Regions from separate parts of the Shewanella sp. Iso12 genome, predicted to be linked through region 4. Evidence: predicted binding sites of a transcription regulator. Region 4 holds the regulator's gene; each other region holds the start of a gene.
The links. The regulator sigma-54, encoded in region 4, starts transcription at its own class of promoters, with help from an activator protein. The targets are predictions, from matches to a motif close to GTTGGCACGNNNNTNGNNT.
Positions count from the first base shown of each region.

Region 1 (5,227 bases), on a different contig from region 4:
TGACTCTGGCTCTGTAGCGACAGGCTTTCCAACTTATCCAGCAGCAGGGCATTGCCGAGGGAGGCGGCGGCGATGGCGCTCAGGCTTCGCAACTCTTCATCGCTGAAATCGTCGAACTGGCAAGGGTCCAGACCATCTATGGTCAAGGCGCCTATCAGTTGTTCCTTGTCCAGCAGCGGCAGGCCGATACAGGCATGCACCTTGAGCTTATCTGTGTGGGCGGCTATCAGGCCATCGTAGGGATCCGGCAATTGGCTGTCTGCCGGAAAGCGCACCAGATCGCCGGCGCGGGCGATGGCCTCCAGTCTCGGGTGCTCTGTGATGTTGAAGCTGCGACCGAGTACATCGGCCCTGAGGCCGTCGATTGCCAGTGGGATAAAGCTATTGCCCTGAAATCGCAGCAGAGCGGCGGCATCACAATGGAGATTGTCCCGTACCGTCGCCAGCAGACGGCTGAATCTGTCGCTGTTTGGCAAACCTGAGGTGATATCCAGCGCGATACGGGTGAGATCGGAATGGCTGAGTGGCATAAGCTGACCTGAATAAAATCCCTGGGGTGAGTCTACCCCAGGGACAGTGGAATGTCATTTTGACATTATTTTTCAGTGTGAGTGGCTAGTGACTGGTAGCAATGGCCAAGCGTTTGGCCTTGACCGCCTGTCGCAACAATCCCAGCAGGAAGGCGCCCAGCAATAAACCGCCGACGGAGAAGATGATGTCACCGAACATCCGCATCCATACCAGGCGTTCTACCAGCGGGCTGTGGATCACCTCTGCCGAGCGGGCAAACCAGTAGCCATGATCCAGCACGGCAAAGAACTGCACTATGCCCACCGGCAGCAATGACAGGAACAGCATGGCGGCCAGTCCCAGATTCAGGCTCCAGAATGCCCCCTTGAGCCACTTGTCTTCCCAGCGCAGTTTACCGGCAAGTCCTGACAGGCAGAACAACATCAGGCCTATCCCCAACATGCCGTAGACTCCCATAAAGGCGCCGTGGGCGTGGGTGGCAGTGGTATTCAGCCCTTGAATGTAATAGAGGGCAATCGGTGGATTGATCAGGAAGCCCAGTACACCGGCGCCCACCAGATTCCAGAAAGCGGTGGCAACAAAGAACATGATGGCCCAGTGATAGCGTTGCATCCAGGGAGCGGCCCGGCGCAGGCGATAGCTTTCCACCGCTTCAAAACCGATAAGGGCCAGAGGCACCACTTCCAGCGCCGAGAAGATAGCGCCCCAGGCGATGACCGAAGTGGGTGTGCCGGTGAAATAGAGGTGATGCAGTGTGCCTATCAGGCCTCCGGTCAGGAAGATCAGGGTAGAGAAGAGTACCGCACCATTGGCACTGCGGGCACGGATAAGCCCAAGACGCACAAACATCAGGGCGATAACCGAGGTGGCAAAGGTTTCAAAGAAGCCTTCAACCCACAGATGTACTACCCACCAACGCCAATATTCGGCGATGGCAAGGTTAGTGTGTTTACCCATAAACAGCCCGGCACCATAGAAGAGGCCGATAGCAACACAAGAGGCGTAGAGTACCCAGAGCACAGGCTTTAGCTCAGATTCCTGTTTCAGGGCGGGCAACATAGCGCGGCTCACCAGCGCCAGCCAGATCATCAATCCGGCCAACAGCAGCAATTGCCAAACCCGGCCGAGATCTATGTATTCATATCCCTGGTGACCGAAGAGGAAGTTGTTGTCCAGTGAGAAGTATTGTTGTACCCCCAGCCATTCACCGGCCATGGAGCCCAGCACCACTACCAGCAGAGCGACCCACAATAGGTTGACACCGAAGCGTTGATATTTGGGCTCGTGGCCGGAAAGCGCCGGTGCGATATAGAGCCCGGTACCGAGCCAGGCCGTCGCTATCCAGAATACTGCCAGTTGAGTATGCCAGGTGCGGGTCACTGAATAAGGCAGGATCTCACTCAAGGGAATACCGTAAAACTCCTGGCCCTCAACCGCATAGTGCGCCGTGACGCCACCGAGCAGTATTTGCAGCAGAAATAGGCCGATAGCGGTAATGAAGTATTTACCCGTGGCCTTTTGTGAAGGGGTGGGTTTGTGTCTGAACAGGGGATCTTCAGTGGCAGGAGCTGGCAGGGCTTCATGTTTGCCGGCGGCATGATACCAAACCAGGGCACCGATACCGGCCAGCAGAGTCACTATGCTCAGAATCGACCAGACGATATTGTCTGATGTCGGTGTATTGCCCAGTTGTGGATCGTAGGGCCAATTATTGGTGTAGCTGTAATTGGCATCCGGGCGCTCGGTCACTGCGGCCCAAGCGCCCCAAAACAGGAAGGCATTGAGCTGTTGACGGCGCTCGGCAGAACCTATGGTATTGGTTTTCATCGCATAGGCTTCCCGAAGCTCATTCAGCGCGGGATCGTCACCAAACAAAGATTGATAGTGCTGACTCACTTGCGCCATGGCGGCGATACGGGTGTCGGAAAGCACCACCCGGGTGTGACCTCTCTCGTCTGTAGTGACAGTGTTATGGCGCAAATCGTCCCTTAAAGCTTGCTCCAATGCGGCCTGAGCACTCTTGTCCAGGCTATTGAAAGGCTTGTTGTATGTCTCCTTGGCTCGAATATCCAGCCAGGCTTCGGCCTCACGGTGTAGCCAGTCTGCGGTCCAATCCGGAGCCACATAGGCGCCATGGCCCCAGACTGAGCCAAGTTGATGTCCGCCCATGGAGCGCCAAACCAACTGCCCTTGTTCTATGTCCTTGTCGCTGAAAACCACTTGGCCCTGGCTGTCGCTATAGACATCGGCAATCGGTGGTTTTTCCCGATAGATTTCACTGCCGATACTGAGAAGTACAGTGAAAGAAGCGACCAACACAAGTAACAGTGCGATCAGGGTGAATTTTTGTCTGCTCATTGGCATCCCTCTGACAAAGTCTATTTGATAGGTTTTCCTACATAGAGCAGCCAACGTGCCAACTTTTATTCTTGTTTTTAATCAGTGCATTACTTGTTTGTGTGTTTTTGATGGTGTCATCTTGATTGTGTTTAAAGTGTCTTTTTAACATTGGTAGCTGTCATTATGACACTGGTTGTTTGTCCAGAGGCCATAACTGATATCTTGACGAGAATTCTTGGATTTCAAATTCTTTAATTATTTGAAAAAATAAAGTTTTTTTCATTAATTTGAGTTTATGTTTCTTTGGGTCAAGATTTGATGTTTTATAGGTAAATTTTCCATTTTTTAAGGGTTTACCTGGCTTCTTTTACTGGTCTTTTTCGCTGGCAGTAAAAATAAGTCAACTGTTTCTACTGAAAAATAACCCGAATTAATGATATAATCCCGTCTGTAACCCACGTGTTTTCCGGAGTCTCGTTAGAGCCAGGTTTCTCTTTTATTAGCTTCCCCGCATTTTCAACTGGAGGGTCATTTGAACGCAGATATCATCAACAGCTTTTTCCTTGTCGGGGCCTTGCTTATTGCAGTCAGCGTGCTGCTCAGCCCATTGTCTTCGCGACTCGGTATTCCTATTTTGGTGGTATTTCTGGCGGTGGGTATCTTTGCCGGTGAAGATGGCCCAGGCGGCATAGTATTCAATGACTATTCAGTTGCTTATTTGGTCAGCAACCTGGCTCTGGCGGTTATTCTGCTCGATGGTGGCATGCGTACCCGGGTTGCCAGTTTCAGGGTGGCATTGTGGCCGGCCTTGTCATTGGCCACTTTTGGGGTGGCGTTAACCACCACGCTGACAGGTTTGTTGGCTGCCTGGTTATTCGATCTCAATTTACTCCAGGGCATGTTGGTGGGAGCCATTGTCGGTTCGACCGATGCCGCGGCGGTATTTAGCCTGCTTAAAGGCAAAAACGTGAATGAGCGTGTCGGTTCGACACTGGAAATCGAATCCGGTTGTAACGACCCCATGGCTGTGTTTTTGACCGTGACTCTGATTGCCATTCTCGGCAGCAGTGGCGATGAACTCTCGGGCAGCTATTTGGCACTGAGCTTTATCAAACAGTTTGGCCTGGGCGGGATCCTCGGTGTCGGCGGCGGTTGGCTGTTGTGGCAGGTTATCAATCGCAATCAATTGCCGGAAGGCCTCTACTCCATTTTGGTGCTGAGTGGCGGACTGATGATCTTCGCTATCTCCAATGCCCTGGGAGGCAGTGGTATTCTGTCTATTTATCTGGTGGGTCTATTTCTCGGTAACAAGGCGACCCGTGGCAAACACTCGATTCTCAACGTGCTCGATGGTATGACCTGGCTCAGTCAGATAGGCATGTTCCTGGTACTGGGACTCTTGCTGACGCCATCGGATCTGAAAGATATCGCCTTACCGGGTTTGGCACTGGCGTTCGGGATGATCTTTCTGGCGCGGCCGATTGCGGTTTGGCTCAGTTTGCTACCGTTTCGCAGCTTCCATGACAGAGACAGATGGTTTATCTCCTGGGTCGGGCTGCGCGGCGCAGTGCCCATTATTCTGGCGGTATTTCCCATGATGGCGGGGCTGCCACAAGCGCAGCTTTACTTCAACCTGGCCTTCTTCGTGGTGATGGTTTCCTTGCTGCTGCAGGGCAGTACCTTGTCCAAGGCGGCGCAGCTGGCCAAGGTGGAGTTGCCACCCAAACCGGCACCTATTTCCCGCGCCGGGGTGGAAATTTATCCCACCAGTGAATGGGAGATATTTGTCTATCGTCTCAGTGAAAATAAATGGTGTATCGGTGAGCCTCTGAGGCGTCTTGCCATGCCGGCGGGAACCCGGATTGCTGCCGTATTTCGCAATAACGAACTGTTGCACCCTTCGGGGAGTACCAGGCTGATGGCCGATGACATTCTTTGTGTGCTGGGGCAAGAGGACGATTTGGAGCCTCTGAGTCAGCTGTTCAGTGAGGCGCCAGAAAAACGCGAGGCGCCCCGCTTCTTTGGTGACTTCTTTATTTCAGTGGATGTGATGCTGGCCGATATGGCACCGATTTACGGCATGCAGCTGGAACCCGAATATGAGCAGATGCGGGTTGCCGACTTACTGCTACAGCAACTCGGCAGTCACCCTGTAGTGGGGGATCAATTCCTCTGGCAAGGGCTGGACTGGATAGTCGCCGAGGTGCAGGAAGGGACAGTCAGCCGGGTTGGTTTGAGATTGCCCTCTGAAGACTGAAAAAAGCGAAGAACGAAGAAATGCCGACCTTGAGTCGGCATTTTTACGGCTACTTTCTCAATAGAGCGAGGGATCACTCTCATTGGGGCGGGTCTTGAA
Region 1 covers NZ_JAAUHW010000005.1:250,276-255,502, forward strand. The annotation lists gene norR (nitric oxide reductase transcriptional regulator NorR) at 1-530, opposite strand, end outside; gene HCX89_RS11835 (nitric-oxide reductase large subunit) at 616-2,889, opposite strand; gene HCX89_RS11840 (potassium/proton antiporter) at 3,404-5,128, shown strand; gene HCX89_RS11845 (LpxL/LpxP family Kdo(2)-lipid IV(A) lauroyl/palmitoleoyl acyltransferase) at 5,186-5,227, opposite strand, start outside.
Region 1: the regulator sigma-54 is predicted to act here: its motif matches at 2,934-2,952, upstream of HCX89_RS11835 (nitric-oxide reductase large subunit).

Region 2 (5,227 bases), on a different contig from region 4:
CTTTAACCTTGAACACGTTGATCCCGAACCTTTGCCTGCCGTTGAGTTTAAACAACAGAAGTTCGAGACGGTTTTGTCCGACCAGTTGAGTGCGCTTGTTGACTGATTCAAGAATGCTCGACATAAGGCTGCCTTGTTGTCTTTGTATTGATAAATACCTGCTGTCACGCAGACAGGCATACTATTTGCTTTGTCCAAGACACTGGGTCTCAGTCAAATTTCTGACTAAACCTGTGGTGAAGCCAGCACTGGGATCCGCGAATCATTGAAAGTATAGGTGTAATCTGGCGAGACAAGCTAGCCCGTTCATTATGAAAGTAAATTTTGCGTACATTTTGGCTACAATTTTAATGCCCATCCCAGCGGTGGCGGCAGAGAATAGCTTTGTTCCCAGTATATCGGCCGTAGAAAGCCTGGCTAAAGAGGCAGTTGCCAAAAAAGTGCTGGCGGCCGAGAATGCTCAAATTACCATCACCCCGCAGCGACTGGATTCGAGGCTCACGCCCCCCAGATGCAATTCGCCTTTGACGGCCGAACTTGCCAGCGACAGAGAGATAAGTCGCAACAATACGGTACGCATAGGTTGTAACAGCCCGGAGCTCAGCTACCCGTGGCAAATCTATGTCTCGGTGCGGGTGGATATCAGTTACCCTGTGGTAGTGGCTACCCAGACACTGGCCCCGGGCACTGTGCTTGGGCCGGAAAATCTGGCGCTGCGTTACATAGATGAAACCAGTTTGCGCGGCGCGCAATTTGACGATATCGCCACAGTCACAGGCACCCGCCTCAAGCGGCGCATAGCCAAAGACTATCCGGTATTTGCCGCCAATCTCTGCTTTGTCTGCAAAGGTGACAGAGTCTCCATCTATGCCCGTAACGAGAAGTTTCAAATAAAAACTGTTGGTGAAGCCCTGCATGATGGTAACCTTGGGGAACAGATTCGGGTAAAAAACACTCGCTCAGACAAAGTGTTGGAGGCTACTGTCACCAATGTGGGCGAAGTGGAAGTTCGAATGTAAAAAATGCTAAAGTTCCCCTTGGCGGTGCCGATAAGACAGCAAGGTAATCAGAGAAAAGGCTGGAGCCGAGATGGCTATGGATATTAAACAACTGCAAAATCAACCCAGGGTGAACACAGGTTCAGTCCCCAAGAACACAGCTCAGAGCAGCCAAACAGCTCAGCAAGGTGCTGCTCCGCAGAAAGCTGACTCTGTTGTGGTGTCACAACAGGCGCAGCAACTGCAAGGAGTACAGAGTAAAATGGCCTCCCTGCCGGAAATAGATCAAAAGAAGATCACCGAAATTAAATTGGCGATCGCCGAAGGCAGATATAAGGTTGACCCGGAAAAACTGGCAGCCAACATATCTCAATTCGAATCAGAACTGAACGAACTCAATAAAGGGTCCTGATGCCTGATACCCCGGATATCACCAGCCTGATAGCACAGCAGACGACTCAACTCGAGCGTCTGCTGAACTTGATCGAGCAGGAAAAAAACGCCCTGCTGGATCGCAATGCCGATAATCTGCTGCAACTGGCCAAAGACAAGGGCGACCTGCTCAATGAGGTCAAGGCGGTGGATGAGGCGCTCTCATCTCATCCTGAACAAGCCAAACTCAGTCAGCTACCATTGGCCGAACAGGTCAGTGAAGCTCGCGAACTATTGGCCGCTTGCCAACTGCGCAATCAGGAAAATGCCGGCCTGATAGAGCTGAGCATGGCCAGTATCAATCGCCTGGCGCAAGCGCTGCAGGTCAGCCGTAACGCCTCCAGCCTGACCTATGACGGCAAGGGCAAAACCTCAACCATCGCCACCCTGGGCAACGATCTCAAGGCTTGATTAAAACCCTGCTGCTGTTGCTTATAGCTTATTGCGTAAGCTCAACCCTTTAGTGAGAATCACTGCCTGTGCCCCCTGCCCTAGGCTGAACTCAAGGTGGTTACTCAGGGTACGCGACCCGGCACGCAAAGCTCAGCTCAGAACGCAAAACTCAGCTCAGAACGCAAAACTCAGCTCTCAATTCAGCAACGCATCTTAAGCCATAAAAGGCCACAAAAAAGCAGCCAAACAAGGCTGCTTTTTGCTTATGCCAATTGAAGGTGCGAGCCACTCTCTACAAAATTTACAAAAGTGAACGCCGCGGGGACTTATTCTCACCTTCCTAAAAATAAGTGATCTCTTTGACTCGCTGGGGGCGATTTTGCTGCTGATACAGATCCCACACCCGGGCGAAATCCAGCTCCAGTTCGGTCACATAATGATCTCCGGCCGGATAACTGCGCACCACCTTGGCGCCACGGATCACCCCGGAAACCGAGGCCTGGATATTATCGCCTTTCAGCATCCAGTCACTGACTTTGCTGTCGGCCGACAACCGCTGACCATAGACCTGTTCGGCCAATTCACGATAAGCGGCAATCTTGGATGCCTGCATCGCCATCAGCACCTTTTGCGACTGTTCCTTGGCCGGTTGGCTGGCCAGCGGGGCATAGCCTATTGCCGTCAACTTGGGAAAACTGCTCGGCGCCTCAGTCTCCCACTGTACATATCTGTCCTTATCGGCGCAGCCCCCCAGAATTAACGCCAGCGCCAGCGTGGCCAATGACAGTGTTTTGTTCCAATGCTTCATTACTTGTCTCCCACTATCCGGCCCTTATCCTCACCACGGCTTTCGTAGCGATAAAGCAGCCCTTCTTTTGACACCACCTTATTGGAAGGCGCCAGGTAGCCGGGCAGCTCTTGCTCCTGTACCCGCACACCGGCTGCCGAAAGCACCCGGTTGTTGTTGACGTTGACAATTCGGCTGTTGAACAGCATTTCACCTTTAGCCTGACTCATGCTGGTGACCAGTACATGCTCCACCGCAATATCGGTCGGTAGTTGCTGCCAATCACGGGTAAGGATGAAATCTCCCTGTGGCGTTACCCGCACCGCATCGGCCAGGTTCAAATCCACCAGGTTAAAACCGCGCTGATGAAAGGCCGTCATCAGCCCCTGCTGCAGTTGTGAAGCGAGCGCATTGCTGCTCTGCATGTCTTCCACCATCACAGGTGTCATCACCAATAGCGGCTGGGTCGGCTTGAGAGCGTCATTATGAGTTACCAACTCATCAACCAATTGCTGCGCCAATAGATTGACTGGCGCCGCTTGCGACTTGACCTCGGCCTGCTGTTGCGGCGAAGTCATACTGCAAGCAGGCAGCAAGAGTAAAGGCAATATACACAGGGCTTTATACATAATATCCATCCCACTGGTACCCTGGCGGGCACTTGCTTTATTGAGGAACCTGGCGACTCATGGACCTGGTGTGAACCTTGGCCTACCTGACTTATGCCGCGCTTTCTCCGAGGTTGTCATTAAGCACCACGGCTAACTCGATTAGCGCCAAGTTCCTTTCACTGGGGTAAAGCTATGCAAATAAAATACCAACCTAAGTTAGGCCTGCAGACCAAGTACAAACAGATGACACCGGCGAACCAACCCAATGGCCTGGCAGCTTATTACAGGCTTTTACGAAGATGTTTAAAGGGCTTATCTACGCCTTTTCATTACCCACACCTTCATTTGCCCCTTCAATTTACCCACTGGCGGGCAATGGGAACTTATATTCTCTGTTCCCTTATCGGCAAACTCTTGCCGCGCTTTAGTCATGGTCGCAAACTGCTCTGCATCAGCTGTGAATGGATGGCGCTGGCATAAAATTTGAATAGCAAACGGTACCAGTTTAAGTGGCGGCAAAATTCCGTCACCCTGACTCCTATTTTGAGGAACCGTCTTATGAGATTGCGCCCCTTGCTCTTGCTGCCGCTGCTGGGCATCAGCCTGAACGCCATGGCAGAGTGGACCGAGGCCCGAGGTGAAGCCAAAATAATCAATGGCAATTTGACCCAGGCACGGGAAGCGGCAATGGACAACGCCATCAACATGGCTCTGCTCTCCCGTGGCGGCAGTTTTCAGTCTACCCAGAGTGTCAGCCAGGGGCTCTTGACCCAAAACGATTTCAGCCTTTCCAGTCAGGCGCAGATAAGCAGCGTCGAACTGGTCAGCGAAATGCGCCAGGGAGACAAGCTCAAGGTGGTTATGCGGCTCGATATTCTCGATGGCCCGGATAACAAGTGCCAAAGCTCAGCCATCAAGGCCGCTATCCTGGTGCCACAGGCCAGTATTAAGGACAGAAGCCAACTGCGTTATGGTCAGTTGGAAAATTTCCAGCGAAGCCTGTCCGAGCGGATAGCGGCAACGCTGGATAAACAATCCTCCACCAGTTTTGCCCACCTGCACGCCAAAGAGCGGCTGGATATCAAAGAAGAACTTATCAATATCCGTGGTTACCGTTTGCCGACTTGGATAAGTGAAATTACCGACAGCCAGTATCTGTTGCTGCCGCAAGTCATTGATATCTCCACCGAACCGGCCGAATCCGGCTTTATGGGCCTGTGGGACAGCGAGCCTCAGCGACTGTTTCAGCTGCAGCTCAGCCTCTATCATGGGATCAGCGGCGAGCAGATCTGGTATCAGAACTACAGCATTTCCGCACCCTGGGAGTTTGCCAAAAATGAATCCGTCGCCCCCAACAGCGACAGATTCTGGCGTGCCAGTTATGGGCAGGCCATAGATAAGGTGCTGGCCAATGCCAGTAAAGATATCGATATGGCCCTGGCCTGCAGACCGCTGCTGGCACAGATAGTAGTGCGTCAACAAGATAGAGTGATACTCAACCTGGGGCGACGCAACGGCATCCGCGTTGGCGATCAGTTCCAAATCGTGCTGCAACAAAACCTGCCCGACCGCATGAACCAGATGCGCGCCGTGGCCGGAGAAACCCGGGCGAAAATCACCATAGATCAAGTCACAGAGGAAAGTGCCACCGCAGTGCTCAGCGGTGAAAATGCCGCCCTCAACATTCAGGTGAATGACATCGCGATTAAGATTTAAGCAATTAAATCCAAAGCCTTTTCATCCGGGTGAAAACCAGTATAATCACTGGCGTCTCCCTATAGCTCAACAGGATAGAGCAGTCGCCTCCTAAGCGACCGATCGGGGTTCGAGTCCCTGTGGGGAGACCAGCATTTTCCTCTTGTGCCTGCTTACACAAGTCTCAAGCTTCTTTTAGAACCCATCCACCTGCCGATTCAGGCGCTTCAAATTAATGATTTTGTTCTCTGATAGTTTTCTTTTGGGAAAACGTTGAGTTGGTGATGTGGTCATCTTGGCTTTAAAGCCCA
Region 2 covers NZ_JAAUHW010000001.1:596,344-601,570, forward strand. The annotation lists gene HCX89_RS02650 (chemotaxis protein CheV) at 1-124, opposite strand, end outside; gene flgA (flagellar basal body P-ring formation chaperone FlgA) at 312-1,019, shown strand; gene flgM (flagellar biosynthesis anti-sigma factor FlgM) at 1,090-1,410, shown strand; gene HCX89_RS02665 (flagella synthesis protein FlgN) at 1,410-1,841, shown strand; gene HCX89_RS02670 (LPP20 family lipoprotein) at 2,164-2,631, opposite strand; gene HCX89_RS02675 (FlgO family outer membrane protein) at 2,631-3,248, opposite strand; gene HCX89_RS02680 (flagellar assembly protein FlgT) at 3,780-4,937, shown strand; tRNA gene HCX89_RS02685 (tRNA-Arg) at 4,993-5,068, shown strand.
Region 2: the regulator sigma-54 is predicted to act here: its motif matches at 3,692-3,710, upstream of HCX89_RS02680 (flagellar assembly protein FlgT).

Region 3 (5,227 bases), on a different contig from region 4:
GGATGTTCCTCGCCTGATAGAAGAGCAGGGTGAAGATGGTTACTTCACCGGCAAGTGGGCCAAAGGTGGCCCTGAAGTGGTTAACGCCATAGGTTGTGGTGACTGTCACGAGAAAGGTTCGCCTAAGCTGCGTCTGGGCCGTCCTTTTGCCGAGCGCGCCATGGAGACCCTGGGTACGCCATTTGATAAGGCTTCCCGCAAAGACAAGCAATCCATGGTTTGTGGCCAGTGTCACGTAGAATACTACTTTGAGAAAGTGGAAGGCCGTAAGGGCTTTGTTAAGTTCCCATGGGATCAAGGCACTACAGTGGAATCCATGGAAGCTTACTACGATGCCATCGAGTTTGCCGACTGGACTCACGCTCTGTCCAAGACTCCTATGCTGAAGGCACAGCACCCAGGTTATGAAACCTGGCAGCTGGGGGTTCACGGTAAGAACAACGTGACCTGTGTTGACTGTCACATGCCGAAAGTAACCAACGACAAGGGGCGTAAGTTCACCGATCACAAAGTGGGTAATCCTTTCGACCGCTTCGAAGAAACCTGTGCTCAGTGCCACACTCAGAGCAAAGAGTTTATGGAGAACCTGACTGCCGAGCGTAAAGCCAAAGTTAAAGAGCTGAAGCTGAAGGCCGAAGATCAAATCGTCAAGGCGCACTTCGAAGCTGCTGCCGCTTGGAAAGCCGGTGCGACCGAAGCCGAGATGAAGCCAATCCTGACTGATATCCGTCATGCTCAATGGCGCTGGGATTATGCTATCGCCTCTCACGGTGTCGCGGCTCACGCTCCTGATGAAGCGCTGCGGGTACTGGGTACTGCGGTTGACAAGGCTGCCAACGCCCGGGTGAAACTGGCGCAGCTGCTGGCTAAGAAAGGTATCGTTGAGCCTGTCGCTCTGCCTGATATCTCCACCAAGGCCAAGGCTCAGGCTGCTCTGGGTATGGACATGAAGAAGATGGTTTCCGACAAGGAAGACTTCAAGAAAAATGTTCTGCCTAAGTGGGATGCTGAAGCCAAGAAGCGTGAAGCAACCTACAAGTAACAGTCGTTAACATAACGAAATGAAAAATCCCCGCACCGCGGGGATTTTTTATCTTACAAGCCAGCAGTGGTAGCCAGTGAGTGATTACAGGCTTATTTGATCAGCTTAAGCAGAGCCTTAAAGCGTTCACCTTCTGCCTGATGTTGCAGTTCAAACAGTAAAGATTCGCTGTTGTTGAGCCTGGCTCCCTGCTGCTTCATCATCTCTATTCCCAAGCGTTTGTTGCTTTCACTGCGGGAGCTGACGGCATCGGCTATCAAGTGCACATCGAAACCCTGCTCAATAAGATCACCACAGGTTTGATAGACACAGACATGGGTCTCTATCCCGGCCAGCAGTACCTGTTTGCGGCCCGTGCTCAACAGTGCCTCACGGAACGCCGGGCAGTGCCAGCCACTGAAGTGATGCTTGGCAATCGGCGAATTGGTCTTGGATAGCAGGGCGGCCAGCGACTCTGTAGTGGGGCCGAGCTTCTGCGGCAACTGTTCCAGCCAGAGCACTGGGATATCAAACAAGGCCGTGCCTTCTATCAGCATGGCCAGTTGTTGATGCAGCTGTTCACTCTTGTCCATTATCTGCGCCAGTTTGCCCTGAACATCCACTATGACCAGCACACATTCTTCCGCTTTTAGCATCTTGTTCTCCTTCAGGTTGGTCTTAGGACAGGTGCAAACGAGTCCTTCTTTCACTTCAGTCAACGACAGGACATTCAGTTAACGTCAGTACAGGGCTTAAGCCAATAGGCCTTAGGTCGTAGATGATTGCGCTTTTTTTGTGCGCCCAAGCCTTACTTGCACTTAATTGGTGCATATCTGCAGCTCTCAACCTGGCCCGTAAAAGCTAACTCTTTATAAAACAAAAAATTAACATTTTGGCCTGATGCTTGAATTGCTTTTGGCATAACACCAATACAGCAAGGCGATTCTGGAGGTCTGGATGAAATTAGTCAGCGCAATCATTAAGCCGTTCAAGCTTGATGATGTCCGCGAAGCGATTGCGGGCATAGGCATTGAGGGGATGACGGTCACCGAAGTCAAAGGTTTTGGCCGACAAAAGGGGCATACAGAGCTCTATCGGGGAGCCGAGTATCAGGTGGACTTTCTGCCCAAGGTTAAGCTCGAGATCGCCACCAAGGCGGAGAATCTTGAGCACCTGCTGGAGGTCATCACCAACGCCGCCCATACCGGCAAAATAGGTGACGGCAAGATCTTTGTGACAGATCTGGAACAGGTTATCCGTATTCGTACGGGCGAAACAGATACAGAAGCGCTGTAAGGGGGAGAAGATGGAAGAACTGAGCAAATTGGGTACTACGGTCACAGAGTTGCGTTTTGCGCTGGACACCTTTTACTTTCTGATCTCCGGCGCGCTGGTGATGTGGATGGCGGCGGGTTTCGCCATGCTGGAGGCTGGGTTGGTGCGTTCCAAAAACACCACAGAGATACTCACCAAAAACATCTGTCTCTATTCAATCGCCTGTATCACCTACCTGATAGTGGGTTACAACATCATGTATGTGGACAATGGCGAGGGCGGCTGGCTGCCGAGCATCAGCACCTTGATAGGATCTCAAGCTGCTGACGCCGACCATGCGCTGGAGTCTGATTTCTTCTTCCAGGTGGTATTTGTGGCTACAGCCATGTCGATTGTTTCCGGCGCCGTGGCCGAGCGCATGCGCCTGTGGGCTTTCCTGGCATTCAGCCTGGTAATGACGGCAGTCATCTATCCGGTGGAAGGTTACTGGACCTGGGGCGGTGGTTTCCTTTCCGAAGCCGGCTTTGTCGACTTTGCCGGTAGCGGCATAGTGCATATGGCCGGTGCGGCCGCGGCCTTGGCCGGCGTCTTGCTGCTGGGGGCCCGTAAAGGTAAATATGGCGCCAATGGCCAGGTTAACCCTATCCCGGGATCCAACCTGCCGCTGGCAACCCTGGGGACTTTTATCCTCTGGATGGGTTGGTTCGGTTTCAACGGTGGTTCTCAGTTACTGGTCTCTGATGCCGAGAATGCCAGCGCCGTGGCCAAAGTCTTCGTCAACACCAATTCGGCGGCGGCCTTCGGCGCGGTATCTGCACTGATCGTCTGTAAGATGGTGTGGGGCAAGGCCGACTTGACCATGATACTCAATGGTACTTTGGCTGGTTTGGTGGCTATCACGGCCGATCCATTGTCGCCCTCTCTGCCTATGGCGGGTGTGATAGGCCTGGTAGCCGGCGGTTTGGTGGTGTTCTCCATCGTGGGCTTTGACCGCATCAAGGTAGATGATCCTGTCGGGGCTATCTCGGTGCACGGGGTCGCCGGTTTCTTCGGTTTGATGATGGTGCCTCTGTCCAATGCCGATGCCAGTGTGACAGGGCAACTGTTTGGCGCTGCGGTGATCTCTGCCTGGGTGTTCCTGGCGTCATTGCTGGTGTGGGGCGCCTTGAAAGTGACCATGGGGATCCGGGTGACCGAAGAGGAAGAATACAACGGTATGGACGCGTCGGATTGCGGTATCGATGCCTATCCTGAGTTTGTGACTGTCAAGAACGCCAATTGATAAGCCAAGAACGCCATGATAAGCCATGAGTGTTCTTGAGAGATCAAGCAAGCTTCCTTAATCTTTAAGCCATCTCTTGTGAGATGGCTTTTGGTTAGAGCTGGCTTTGGGGTTACCGGCCTTGTTGTTACCTGGCTTGGCGGGAGTCGGCCAGGAAAAGCGCATTTTGGGGCTATGGCGCTTGATGACAGACGCTCTTGGGGGCAGACTGAAAGCAGAAACAGCCTGGAGCCTAAGGGGATGGCGATGAAGACTCTCAGTGTAATGAAGCTGACCGGTACTTTTCTCTGCACTTTGTGCAGTACCTTGCTGTGGCTTGGCAATGCCGAGGCAGGACAAGTGGTGGTTCGTGATGCCAGTGAGCCCTTCGATGCCTTTGCCGTCAGGGATGAATTACTGCGTCAGCATGAGTGGCAGGAACTACTGCGCTCGCAGCAGCAACTGGAGATCCTCCGCAGCCTGCCTGCTATATGTGTTCCTTACATGCGCCCCTATCGCTACTTTTCCTGCGATGGCCATTTTTATCGCCCCTATCTTTACCGGCAACAGCAGCTCTATATAGGGATCCCCAAGCCGGATTCCGAAGTTATCGCTCCCGGAAATGAAGGCTTGAACTAGGGGATATTCACATTTTGTCACCCTTTGGCGCGGCAGGAGTGGCCAGTCTGACTTAAGCTTTCAGTAAAGAAGCCTTAACTCAGGAGGCCTTATGTTCTCAGGCACTCTCACTCGTGCTCTCTTTGGCGCTCTACCCGCTACCATGGTGATTCGCCTATTGGGTGCGGTTTTGCTGCTGCTATTTTGCGGTTGCAACAGTACCCCGGTGCCAAGCAAGATGGCCCTGGGCAGCCTGTTTCAGGATAACCAATTCAAAGAGGTTGGGAATATCCCCGAGCCCGCCGAGTTATTCGCCTTGCCTCCCGAGGCGGTGCAGTTACTCAGAGGTGCCTATAGCCGTGGGGCACTCATCTCCAATCAGGTGTTGGCCCACGAGTGGTTGGCTGACTATATCCATGCCGACAAGGGCGGCTTTCGCTATCAGGACAACTACACCCGCACCGCCGCCGAAACCTTTCACGACAGGGCCGGAAACTGCATGTCACTGGTGATCCTGACGGCGGCCATGGCGCAACAACTGGGGATAGAGGTTGAATTTCGTGATGTGGAAGTGCCCCCGGTCTGGGATCGCCAAGGCGCCTTTTATCTGGTCAATGGTCATATCAATCTCAAGTTATACCCGCCCAAGAATAATCATGTCTTCCATGTCACCGAGCGTTCCATTCTGGTGGATTTCCTGCCCGAGCGTGCTGTGCGCAGCTATAAGGTCAATAAGATCAGCCAAGGTACTGTGGTCGCCATGTATTACAACAATACGGCGGCCGAGGCATTGATCAATGAGAATTGGGATCTCGCATACGGCTTGCTGAAAAAGAGCCTGCAACAGCAGAGTCTGTTTATTCCGGCGCTCAACAGCCTGGCGGTGCTCTATCGCGCCAGGGGCATGGAACAGATGGCCGAGCGGGTCTACCGCTATGCGTTGACGCTTGAGCCGGAAAACATGACTACCCTCTATAACCTGGCGGTCATGCTGAGTAGCCAGGATAGACTGGATGAATGGGCCGAAGTGCACAAGGTACTGGAGCTTGCCC
Region 3 covers NZ_JAAUHW010000011.1:155,582-160,808, forward strand. The annotation lists gene nrfA (ammonia-forming nitrite reductase cytochrome c552 subunit) at 1-1,042, shown strand, start outside; gene HCX89_RS17320 (hydrolase) at 1,135-1,677, opposite strand; gene glnK (P-II family nitrogen regulator) at 1,979-2,317, shown strand; gene HCX89_RS17330 (ammonium transporter) at 2,328-3,578, shown strand; gene HCX89_RS17335 (hypothetical protein) at 3,825-4,196, shown strand; gene HCX89_RS17340 (hypothetical protein) at 4,339-5,227, shown strand, end outside.
Region 3: the regulator sigma-54 is predicted to act here: its motif matches at 1,913-1,931, upstream of glnK (P-II family nitrogen regulator).

Region 4 (5,227 bases):
CTGCAGCATGTCGCGCACATGCACGAACATACCACTGCTAAGAGCTTGGTTTAGTTGAGTAAGACGTTGTTCTGTCAGCTCTTGGTCGAGCGCTTCTATTGGCATGCAGTTCCCCCTGTGATGCAAAGCGAGGATATGTTACCTCAAGACAGGGGTGTTATAGAAACAAAGAGTGCAGCGCTAAGGCTTTAGCTGGCTTCGTCGAAACGGGCGTTGATCAGGGCGCAGATAGCGTCCATCGCGGGTTCGGCATCCGGGCCTTCGGCGATGAGGCGAATACTCTTGCCTTGACCGGTTTCCAGCATCAAGAGCCCAAGTACACTGGCGGCCGAGGCTTTTTTCTCGCCTTGGATCAGGGTGATATCGGCTTCGAACTCGCTGGCCAGCACCGCCAGCTTAGTGGCGGCGCGGGCGTGCAGGCCCAGCTTATTGACTATGGTGACTTCCCGTTCAACCTTTGCCATTACTCAGCTCCCGGTGACGGGCCTGTACCTTGTGTTTGCTGTTGCCAAAACGCTTGGCGAGCTGCTCAGCGACATAGACAGATCTATGCTGGCCGCCGGTGCAGCCTATGGCTATGGTGAGGTAACTGCGGTTGTTGCGTTCCAGGTGCGGCAGCCAGGTTTCCAATAGATTTTCTATCTGCCAGATAAACTTGTTCACCAGTGGCTGGCGGCTGAGAAACTCCTGCACAGGTTCATCCAGCCCGGTCAGCGGTCTGAGCGCCGGCTCCCAGTGAGGGTTGGGCAGAAAGCGCACATCAAACATGAAGTCGGCTTCCTGGGGCATACCATGCTTAAAGCCGAACGACTCGAAGTTGATCACCAGTTCTTTATCGACACTGCCAAGCAGAATTTCCCGCACTGTGTCACTGAGTTCATAGATGTTCAGCGCCGAGGTGTCTATGTAGTGATCCACCAGTTTCGACATAGGTTCCAGCAGCTTGCCTTCGAGCTTGATGGCGTCCTGTAGTGAGACTTTGCTCTTGGACAGGGGGTGCAGTCTGCGGGTTTCGCTGTAGCGCTTCAGCAGCACTTTATCGGAGGCGTTGAGGAAGAAGCTGGTCAGTTGGGTGTTTTCCGGCAAGGCCGCTAACTGTTGTTCCAGCACTTTTTCCTGATCCGGCATATTGCGCACATCTATGCTGATGGCGACCAGATCATTGCTGCCACGGAGGTTTTCCAACAGGCTGCCTATCATGGGCAGGGGGAGATTATCCACACAGTAGTAACCCAGGTCTTCGAGTACCCTGAGGGCAACGGATTTTCCGGAACCGGAGCGGCCTGAGACTATGGCGAGTTTCATCCTGTGATCACCTGATAGAGTTCTGTTTCGTCGCTGGATTTTCGCAACTGCTTGAGTATCGCCTTATCGCTGAGCTTTTCAGCCATGGCGGACAGGGTACTCAGGTGTTGCTGACATTGATCTGCGGGCACCAAGAGGGCGAACAGTATGTCCACCGGCTGGTTGTCTATGGCATCGAAGGCGATAGGCTCTTCGCATTTGACCAGCACGGCAATCGGCTCTGTAATGTCCGGTAGTCTGCCATGCGGAATCGCAATACCATTACCTATACCTGTGCTCCCCATCTTTTCGCGGGCCAAAAGGCTTTCAAAAATCGCTTGAGAGGAAAGGGTGGGGTACTGGGCGCTAGCGAGATCGCTAATCAGCTCCAGTACCTTTTTCTTACTGCCCGGAGTGGCACAGGTAGTGCACTCCGGCCGCAGGATGGTACTCAGTTCCATCGTTAGTGTTTTGTCAGCTTTTCTTTGTGTTTAATGACCTGACGATCCAATTTATCAATCAGAACGTCGATGGCGGCATACATGTCGGCATGTTCAGAAGTTGCATAGACTTCGCCGCCTGTGAGGTGGATCTTGGCTTCGGCTATCTGTTGCAGTTTTTGTACATTGAGCACAACGTGCACATTATTGATCTGTTCGAAATGGCGTTCAAGTTTAGAAAACTTACTTTCCACGTAGTCACGCAGTGAGTCGGTGATCTCGATATGATGTCCTGTCAGGTTGATTTGCATAGAAAGATTCCTCCAATTTCCAACTGTGGATTTATAAACTCTTACGCTGGTTCGACGGTGGTATCATCATAGCCTCGCGATACTTGGCTATGGTGCGTCTTGCAACGTTGATTCCCTGTTCTGCCAGAAGTTGCGCCATCTTGCTGTCGCTCAAAGGCTTCTTCTGGTTTTCCGCTGCCACGAGCTTCTTGATAAAAGCCCTGATCGCCGTGGAAGAGCATTCTCCGCCATCTTCGGTGCCGACATGGCTGGAGAAGAAGTACTTCAATTCAAATATTCCCCTGGGGGTATGCATATACTTTTGAGTGGTGACCCTGGAGATGGTCGATTCATGCATCTCGACCGCCTCGGCAATATCGTTGAGCACCATGGGTTTCATGGCTTCTTCACCATATTCAAAAAATCCCTGCTGGAACTGCACTATACAGTTGGCCACCTTGAGCAGGGTGTCGTTGCGGCTCTCCAGGCTCTTGATAAACCATTTGGCTTCCTGAAGATGACCACGAATAAACTGGCTGTCTGATTGACTGCGGGCGCTACGAGCCATGGCAGCATACTGCTGATTGATCCCGAGTTTGGGCATACAGTCCGGGTTGAGTTCTACTACCCAGCGGCCGTTTTTCTTCCAGACGCTGACATCAGGGATCACATATTCCTCGTCCATCGGCTGCACCAGCAAGCCGGGGCGGGGATTGAGACTCTGGATAAGGTTGATGGCGTCACGCAGCTGATCTTCCTTGAGCCTGGTCTTGCGCATCAGGGTGCGGAAATCACGGGCGGCAATGAGATCCAGATGTTCGTCAATCAACAAGCGGGCGTCGGCCAGATGCGGGGTGTCTGCGTTGAACTGTTGCAACTGGATCAGCAGGCATTCGCGCAGATCTCTGGAGGCGATGCCGACAGGATCGAAGTGCTGGATCCGCTTGAGTACTGCCTCGACTTCATCGAGCTCAATCTCAGGGTTGCCCATGGCTTCGAGGATCTCCTCTGTGCTCTGGGTCAGATAACCCTGCTCGTCGATGGCATCAATAATGGCGGTGGCAATGGCGTCGTCGGTATCGGAAAACGGGGTCAGGTTCTTCTGCCATTCCAGATGTTCATAGAGCCCTTCGCTGGTTTCCCCCTGGAAGGGCATATCATCTTCACGGCCCATGGCCGGCCCGGAGGCGCTGGCGGCGGTAAAGACTTCGTCCCAGGTGGTATCCATAGGTAATTCATCCGGCATAGACTCATTGTTCAATGCCTCTGAGGTTTCTACCGTGGAACCATCTTCCTGCTTGGCGCTCAACTCGCCGGCGTCGTTTTCCTTGTGGTTGTCGTCGATAGCGTCATCCTGGTTGTCCTCGGCCATTTCCAACAGAGGGTTGGCTTCCAAGGCTTCCTGGATTTCCTGCTGCAGCTCAAGGGACGACAGTTGCAGCAGGCGAATAGCCTGTTGCAACTGAGGTGTCATGGTCAACTGTTGACCCAGTTTGAGCTGGAGTGACGCTTTCATTATACCGCTAATCCCTACTCGTTATTTTTCAAGGAAAAAATTCAATAATAACAAACTATAATACCCGGAATTGCCACCGGATGACATGATCCTAACTATAGCCTGAATTGTTCGCCTAAGTACACAGCACGCACTTGCTGGTTGTCCAAGATTTCAGCGGGTGTGCCCTCGGCGATCAACTGCCCATGGCTGACTATGTAGGCTCGCTCACAAACGTCGAGTGTTTCGCGAACATTGTGGTCTGTGATCAGCACTCCCAAACCGCGGGACTTAAGCTGTTCGATGATTTTCTTGATATCGATAACTGAGATGGGATCCACACCGGCGAATGGCTCATCCAGCAGAATGAACTGTGGATTGGCGGCCAATGCCCGGGCGATTTCCACCCGGCGGCGTTCACCGCCGGAGAGGGACATCCCCAGGCTGTCACGTATGTGGGTAATATGGAATTCTTCCAGCAACTGTTCGAGCTGTTCCTCGCGCTTGTCGCTGTTGAGTTCTTTGCGGGTTTGCAGCACGGCCATGATGTTGTCATGCACCGACAGCTTGCGGAAAATACTGGCTTCCTGTGGCAGGTAGCCTATGCCTTTACGGGCTCGCAGGTGCATGGGATCCAGGGTCAGCTCGTCGTCGTCAATGAAGATACGGCCCTTGTCACTCTGTACCAGCCCAACCACCATATAGAAGGTGGTGGTCTTGCCAGCCCCGTTGGGGCCCAGCAGCCCCACGATTTGGCCGGTATTGACCGACAGGCTGACGTCTTTGACGACGTTGCGCTTTTTGTAACTCTTTGCCAGATTCTGTGCCGTCAGGGTGCTGGTCATTGCGGCTCCTGCTGCTGTTCTTTCTTGTTGAGATCCTGATAGTTTTCTGGCTGGATAACAGTGGTTACCCTGTCTTGGCCTTTGCCGCTGCTTTCCGCTTCCAACTGCTGCTTGTTGATGTCGTAGACTATCTTCTCGGCGGTCACTTCACTGCCGTCCTGTTCTACTTTGGCCTGGCCCAGCAGGGTCATGATACGGCTGTCTATGTTGTAGTGGATCTCTTTGGCCTTGGCACTGGCCAGACGGCCGTCTTCCAGTTTCTGGGTATAGGTAGCGGGTGAGCCCTTGGCCACCAGGATCCGTTCGCCACTCTTGTCTTCAGTGTAAGCCGTGAGTTCATCGGCCAGCAGTTTCAAACTGCCCTGGGTGACTGTGACAGGCCCGCCGTATACCACACGCTTGTTTTTGATATCGGCAAACTGATTGGCGGCGCTGATCTGTACTTTTTGCAGCAGATCTTCTTCAATGGCCACCGCCGACAGGCTTGTGATGCACAAGAGGGCACCGATAAAAAGCTTACTTGGTTTCATAGGTTCCTTTCACCTGACTGGTCAGCTTCACTTGCTGAGCATTGAGATCGGCGTACAGGCCGGATCCCTTGATATTAAAGTCTTTGCCTTCGATCAGGATCTCGCGATCTGAGGTCATGATCATGGTGTCCAGATCCAGCTCCACATAACTGGTTTTCAGGCTCTGGATCGGTTCATTGGGGCTAATGGCGTCGATGATAACATTATTTTCAAGTACCACTCGGTTACTCTTGCGATTGAGCCTGCCTTCGTTGGCAGACAGACGCCACTGTGCCTCGCCCTTGTCCGGATAGACCAGATAAACCGGTTGGTTGAAGAAGGTCTTTTCACTGGCTTCATAATG
Region 4 covers NZ_JAAUHW010000012.1:7,995-13,221, reverse strand. The annotation lists gene mgtE (magnesium transporter) at 1-105, opposite strand, end outside; gene HCX89_RS17550 (HPr family phosphocarrier protein) at 189-464, opposite strand; gene rapZ (RNase adapter RapZ) at 451-1,305, opposite strand; gene ptsN (PTS IIA-like nitrogen regulatory protein PtsN) at 1,302-1,745, opposite strand; gene hpf (ribosome hibernation promoting factor) at 1,748-2,035, opposite strand; gene HCX89_RS17530 (RNA polymerase factor sigma-54) at 2,067-3,530, opposite strand; gene lptB (LPS export ABC transporter ATP-binding protein) at 3,626-4,354, opposite strand; gene lptA (lipopolysaccharide transport periplasmic protein LptA) at 4,351-4,884, opposite strand; gene lptC (LPS export ABC transporter periplasmic protein LptC) at 4,871-5,227, opposite strand, start outside.